Regions from separate parts of the Arthrobacter sp. NicSoilC5 genome, predicted to be linked through region 2. Evidence: predicted binding sites of a transcription regulator. Region 2 holds the regulator's gene; the other holds the start of a gene.
What was found. The regulator Rex, encoded in region 2, represses fermentation and respiration genes when NADH is low (regulators of the CRP and FNR family bind a similar motif). The targets are predictions, from matches to a motif close to CTTGTGAANNNNTTCACAAG.
Positions count from the first base shown of each region.

Region 1: a site for Rex is predicted at 1,982-2,001, ahead of ugpC (sn-glycerol-3-phosphate ABC transporter ATP-binding protein UgpC). Genes of this name have one in related genera too.

Region 1 covers NZ_AP024660.1:3,800,259-3,803,660, forward strand. The annotation lists gene LDO22_RS17795 (DUF4032 domain-containing protein) at 1-574, opposite strand, end outside; gene ugpC (sn-glycerol-3-phosphate ABC transporter ATP-binding protein UgpC) at 726-1,808, opposite strand; gene otsB (trehalose-phosphatase) at 2,026-2,862, opposite strand; gene LDO22_RS17810 (trehalose-6-phosphate synthase) at 2,852-3,402, opposite strand, start outside.
Region 2 covers NZ_AP024660.1:2,132,909-2,136,310, reverse strand. The annotation lists gene LDO22_RS10045 (HAD-IB family hydrolase) at 1-482, opposite strand, end outside; gene LDO22_RS10040 (glutaredoxin family protein) at 561-815, shown strand; gene LDO22_RS10035 (redox-sensing transcriptional repressor Rex) at 826-1,530, shown strand; gene LDO22_RS10030 (hypothetical protein) at 1,602-2,429, opposite strand; gene LDO22_RS10025 (YceI family protein) at 2,663-3,211, opposite strand.

The sequences.
Region 1 (3,402 bases), 1.7 Mb from region 2:
ACAGCGAGACGTCGCCCCAGTAAAAACCGATGAGGTGCAGGCGCACCAGCAGCAGGGCCTGCGCGTCGATGAGGCGGGTGAGGGTGTCCTTGCGCAGCATCTGGGAAAAGAGGGCGCGGTAGGGCATGGAGAATTTCAGGTGCCGGGTCACGAGGACCGGGTTGAGCGGGCGTCCGTCGGGGGTGGTGCGCCCGGTGATCACCGCAACCGGCTCCACGCACGGCACATCGAAGCGGGCCAGCTTGCGGAGCATGTGGTACTCGTGCCGGGCCACGTGCTCGGAGGTTTCCTTAATGGCGATGACAGAGCCGCCCAGGTGGGCAAAGCGCACGATGTGCCGGGAGATGCCTCGGGGGAGTGCCGCGAGGTACTGCGCCGGCCACTCCTCGAGGGCGATGTGCCACGGCAGGTCCAGCAGTTCGGGATCCGCCGCTGCCGCAGTGATATTCAGCGACGATGCTACCGAGGCTGCCTTGTTGTCATCGGCACTGGCTGCCACGAACCGCGGCAGTTTACCGATCTGCGCGTAGTCGGTGGGTTCATCGTGCCACTGGGCGCTGTATTCCTCGGTCATGGGTCAATTCTTCCGTACTCGGGGCAGGGCGGCTAAATTTCGCCCGGACATCGTTAAAGGCCGACGGCGGCCCGCACCGTTTACGAAAAAGGTGCGGGCCGCCGTCGGACAAGCGGCGGTTGTGCCAGGCCCAACCGCCGGAGCCAAGGAATCAGTCGCCGAGGCGCAGGCCGGTCTTGGTGTCGAAGAGGTGCACGTGGCCCGACTGCGGACGGACGTAGATGACCTCGCCCTTCATCGGGGGACGGCGGCCGTCGACGCGGGCCACGATGTCGTGGTCCTTGCCGTCGAGGTTGGTGTGGCCGTAGACGTAGGCGTCGGCGCCGAGTTCTTCGACGACGTCCACTTCCACCTTCAGGCCTTCACCCTGGGGAGCGGTTTCCAGGTCTTCGGGACGGCTGCCCAGCGTGACCGTGGAGCCGTGTGCCTCTTCGAGGACGTCGCGCGGCACGGGGTAGACGGTGCCGCCGAACTGGACGCCGCCGTCCACCACGGGAAGCTCCAGCAGGTTCATGGCGGGGGAGCCGATGAACCCGGCAACGAAGACGTTCTTGGGGCGGTCGTAGAGGTTGCGTGGGGTGTCCACCTGCTGCAGCAGGCCGTCCTTCAGCACGGCCACGCGGTCGCCCATGGTCATGGCTTCAACCTGGTCGTGCGTCACGTAGACGGTGGTGACGCCGAGGCGGCGGGTCAGGGACGCGATCTGGGTGCGGGTCTGGACGCGGAGCTTGGCGTCCAGGTTGGACAGCGGCTCATCCATGAGGAAGACCTGGGGGTTACGAACGATGGCGCGGCCCATGGCAACACGCTGGCGCTGGCCGCCGGAGAGTGCCTTCGGCTTGCGGTCCAGGTACTGCTCAAGGTCAAGGAGCTTTGCGGCTTCGCGGACGCGCTCAGCGCGCTCTTCCTTGGAGACACCGGCGATCTTCAGGGCGAAGCCCATGTTGTCGGCCACAGTCATGTGCGGGTACAGCGCGTAGTTCTGGAAAACCATCGCGATGTCGCGGTCCTTCGGCGGAACATCGGTAACGTCACGGTCACCGATCAGGATGCGGCCGGCGTTGACGTCCTCCAGTCCTGCGAGCATGCGCAGGGAGGTGGACTTGCCGCAACCGGAGGGTCCCACGAGGACCAGGAATTCGCCATCGGCGATGTCGATGTTGAGCTTATCGACGGCGGGCTTATCTGTGCCCGGGTACAGACGCGTAGCGTTATCAAAAGTAACTGTAGCCACAGTTATCAATCCCTTCACCGGCAGGTACGTGCCGGACGATCCGTTGTGAATGGTTCATGTTTATTCAGTTTTGTTCCTGCAAAGTGCTCCGAGCCTGAGCCCGGGGCACAAAATGACGCCGCACGCTGGTTGTGCGCCACATCACACACAGAGTATGCCAGAGGTTGCGCTTCCTTGCGAAAATGTTACGAACGTCACATGTGCCGCCGGCCACGTCCTAACCTGACGCGGCCTGCGGATCCTCCTCGGCAACCGCGATGCTCCGCTCCTGGAGCAGGGCCTCCAGCAGTTCCGCAATGTGGACGGGAGCCTCCACCCGGTATTGGGCCTGGGTGAAATCAAGACCTACCTTGACCCCCACGTCGCCCGGTTCGAGCCGGCCAAAAGCGTCCTCGTCCGTGACGTCGTCGCCGGCGAACAGCACGGCAGTGGCCCCGGTGGCCTGCCGCAGGAAGGTGACACCTTCGCCCTTGGAGGCATTGACAACCGAAGTCTCCAGGACGCGTTTTCCTTCCTTCAGGAAGACTCCCTTGCGGTCCTGGAGCACCGACCGTGCTGCCGCCACTGCATCTTCTGCCACGTCGTCCTCCGCCTGGCGGGTATGCAGGACGACGCCGGCAGGCTTGTCCTCCAGGGAGGTGCCGGGCGCCTCGGCGACGATGCCGGCCAACTCGGCGCGGACCTCTTCAAGGAGCGCCTTCTGGTCCTCTTCAAGGGCCAGTTCGGTGGAGCCCGGCCCCAGCCACGCCTCGGCGCCATGGCTGCCGATCAGCAACGTGTCGACCGGCGGGGAGGCGACCTCCCGCAGGCTGGCGAGGGCGCGTCCGGAGATGAGGGCCGTCGTCGTGCGTGGCAGCACGGCGAGGCCCGCGAACGCTGCGGCGGACCGCGGAAGCGGCCGCGCATCCTGTGCGCGGCCCACGATGGGCGCCATGGTGCCATCAAAATCCATGGCCACGAGCAGGTGCTCCGTGCCGGCGATCCGGCGCAGGGCCTCCCGCAGTTCCGGGGAGAGCGCCAGCGGCGCCTTGGCGCGGCGGCCCTCAGGAGTCATCGCGGACCACCTTTTCATTCAGCGCGCGCAGGAAGTCGGCGGACCAGTGGTCCACGTCGTGGTCCAGGATCTGCTTTCGCATGGCCCTCATCCGGCGCGAGGCCTCCCGCGGGGTCAGCTCGACGGCGGTCATGATGGTGTTCTTCAGGCCGGCGATGTCGTGCGGGTTGATCAGCAGCGCCTGCTTCAGCTGGTCGGCCGCCCCGGCGAACTCGCTCAGGACCAGGGCGCCGTCGTTGTTGTTGCGCGCGGTGACATATTCCTTGGCCACGAGGTTCATCCCGTCCCGCAGGGCGGTGACCAGCATGACGTCCGCGGCCAGGTACAGCGCCACCATCTCCTCCACGGGGTAGCTGTGGTGCAGATAGCGGACGGCGGTGTTTTCGAGGGTGTCGTAGGTGCCGTTGATGTGTCCAACGGTGCCTTCCACCTCCTCGCGCAGAAGCCGGTACTGTTCCACGCGCTCCCGGCTGGGGGAGGCCACCTGGATGAGGGTCGCGTCACCCACCGTGAGCCGGCCGTCCGCCAGGAGCTCCTCGA
Region 2 (3,402 bases):
CCGTCCGACACCTCACCTACTGTCCCGAGCGCTCCGGTCAGCCCCAGCCGGGTGGAGATGACTGTTGCCACTTCGATGGGGGTGGCCGTCACCAGCCAGACGCGGCGGCCCACCCGCAGGTGCTGTTCCGCCAACGCCTTGGCGCCGGGCCAGATCCGCGATGCGATCATCTCGTCGTAGACTTCTTCGCCGAGGGCCTTGATGTCGTCAACGGTGATGCCGGCGGCCAGCGTCAGGGCCGAATCACGGACCGCATGGACGTCGTCGATATTCTCACCGCGCGCCACGAACTTGAACTGCTTCCACGCGAATCCGGCCGCCTGGGCCAGGGTGAACGCGCCGCGCTGGTGCATCTTCCGCGCCACGTGGAAGAGGCTGGCCCCGCGCATCAAAGTATTGTCCACATCGAAAAACGCCGCTTCACCGGGCTGCGGCGCAGCAACCGGCCGCGTGACGACGGCGACGTATTTCTCCTCGGGCATGGACTTGAGTCTAGTCAATCCACCCGCTGGCCGCCGTCGGCGTCACCCGCACGGCGCGAACGGCGATACCGTTAAGCCATGGCTACCCCCCGCGTCGTCCTGGTCACCAAAGCTGACTGCCACCTTTGCGAGGAGGCGCGCGACGCCGTCGGCCGGGTCACTGCCTCGTTGGGCCTTACCTGGAGCGAAGAGTTGGTGGACAACCAGCCCGAACTGCGGGAGCGTTACGCCGAAGAGATCCCCGTGGTCCTGGTTGACGGGGTGCAGCGCGACTTCTGGAAGATCGACGAAGCCCGGCTGGAACGCGTCCTGCAGCGCGCCATGGCCAATTAGGGGGATGCGAGTGACGTCCTTGGATTCAACGTCCCAGCCTGTCCCGGGCATCCCGGATGCCGCGGGTGCACCGGCAAAGCAAATTCCCCCTGCTGCCGTGGCCCGGTTGACCCTGTACCTCCGGGCCCTGAACACGCTGCTGGCCGAGGGTGTTGAGCGCGTCTCCTCTGACTCTTTGGCGGAAGCCTCCGGCGTCAGTTCCTCAACGCTGCGCAAGGACCTGTCCCACGTGGGGTCCTACGGCACCAGGGGAGTAGGGTACGAGGTCCAGTACCTCAGCCGCCACATTGCCGCGGCCCTGGGGCTCACGCATGACTGGAAAGTGGCCATCGTCGGAGCCGGAAACCTGGGCAAGGCGCTGGCACGCTACGGCGGCTTTGAATCGCGTGGCTTCGATGTGGTGGCCATCTTCGACGCGGACCAGATGGTGGTGGGCAACGAGGTGGGATGGCTGCGGGTCAGCGACGTCGCGGACCTTGAGACCGTCCTCCACCGCACCGGGGCCAACATGGTGGTGCTGGCGCTTCCTGCGGCGGTGGCGCAGGGCATCTGCGACCGGGTGGTGGCGGCGGGCGTGCACAGCGTGCTCAGCTTCGCACCGGTAATGCTCCAGGTTCCGGAAGGGGTCAACCTCCGCAAGGTGGACATGGCCACGGAGCTGCAGATCCTGGCCTACCACGCCCAGCGGGCGCAGGCGCCGGGGCAGACAGCCTAGGGGCACGGTTTAAAGGCGGCGGCCCGGGATGCTGGACATCCCGGGCCGCCGTTGCGTTCTGTGGTTGGTGGTCAGCGCCCGTAAGGGTTGCCGAAGCCACCGGAATACGGGTTGGCGAAGGGCTGCTGCTTCCGGAAGTAGGGGGCAGCGGCAGGGAGGTAGAGCAGGACGATGGCGGCGATCCCCAGGACGGTCCCGATCGTTGCAAAGGAGGGGATTCCGAACAGGCCGAAGACCGACAGTGCAGCAAAGACGGTTCCCAGGATGCGTGCCCAGTTCTTGCCCTTGCGGATGAAGAAGGCCACCAGCAGGTAGAGGGCGGCGCCGATGATGCCAAAGACCACCAGGGAGCCGGCGATGAAGGGCTTGATGTCGTCGTAGGTGATGTCCGCCCCGCTGGCCCGGACCTGCTGTTCAAATTCCTGCCGGAACTGCGGGGCATCCAGCTGGGTGAGGTTGACGAGGATGGAGATGACGTAGATCGCGGTGGCAGCGATCAGCAGCCAGAATGCGATGTTCACCAGCTGGGGGACGCCGTTGCTTCCGGCCGGCTGCGGCTGCTCCGAGGGGTACTGGCCGTAAGGGGACTGGCCATACGGCGACTGCCCGTACTGGGGTGCATTCTGGCCGTAGCCCGGGGCCTGCGGAGCGTTCTGCCCGTACGGGGAACCGTACTGCGGCGCGTTTTGCCCGTACTGCGGCGCTGCGGGCGGCTGGGAACCGTACTGGGGCTGGTTCTGCCCGTACTGGGGAGCGTTCTGGCCATACTGCGGCGCGTTCTGGCCGTAGCGGGGCTGCTGTGGTCCGGGCTGCTGGCTGCCGGACTGGCCGTTCCCTGGCTGGCCATTGCCGGAGTGGGGGTCTTGGGGCGCGGGAGGCGGGACGGGAGGAGTACTCATGGCGTTCCTTCTGCAGGTCGGGATCCAGGTAGGCTGCCGGGAATCGGTCCTCAGCCTTCCCCCCAGCGTGGCTTAAGTCCACCGTACCCCCGGCGGGTGGCGTTGTGGGTGATTCAGGCGGGATCCACGCCCGCGGCCGGCAGGTGAACCCGGGGGAAAGGCCCTTGGTTAAACACGGCACCCCGGTACCGGGCCGGGATGGCCTGGTACCGGGGTGCCGTGAACGGGGAAACTTATGCTGCGGGGGCGATGAAGGCCAGTTCCAGGTTGATGGCAACCTTGTCGCTGACCAGCACGCCGCCGGCCTCGAGGACGGCGTTCCAGGTCAGGCCGAAGTCCTTGCGGCTGATGGTGGTTTCGGCGGTGAGGCCGGCGCGGGTGTTGCCGAAGGGATCGACGGCCACACCGTGGAGTTCGGTCTCAAGGGCCACGGGACGGGTGACGCCCTTGATGGTGAGGTCGCCCTGGAGTTCGTAGGCATCGCCCTTGGGGACGATCGAGTTGGAAACGAAGGAGATTTCCGGGAACTTCTCGACGTCGAAGAAGTCTTCGCCGCGGACGTGGCCGTCGCGGTTGACGTCGCCGGAGTCGAAGCTGGCGGTCTTGATGGTGGCGTTGACCTTGGAGTCGGCCACGTTCTCGGCGAGGTCCAGGGTGGCCTCGGCTTCCTTGAACTGGCCGCGGACCTTGCTGATGCCCGCGTGGCGGACGGTGAAGCCGATCTCGCTGTGGGAGTTGTCCAGGGTCCAGGTGCCGGTGGTGACGTCTGCGGGAAGTGCCATGATGTTGCTCCTTGGTGTGAATGCTGCTCGGGTCGGGGGGTTGAACCTTCATCGGTTGAAGTCTCAACTAACTTGCTGCATCCAGTATAAACATGCGTTTGCATCTTTTGTTCCCGGTTTCGGAACATTTCTTCAGAAACTTGAGTTCTACTCTTTGTAGAAAGCACGTGCGGAAGATTTCGGATCGCACG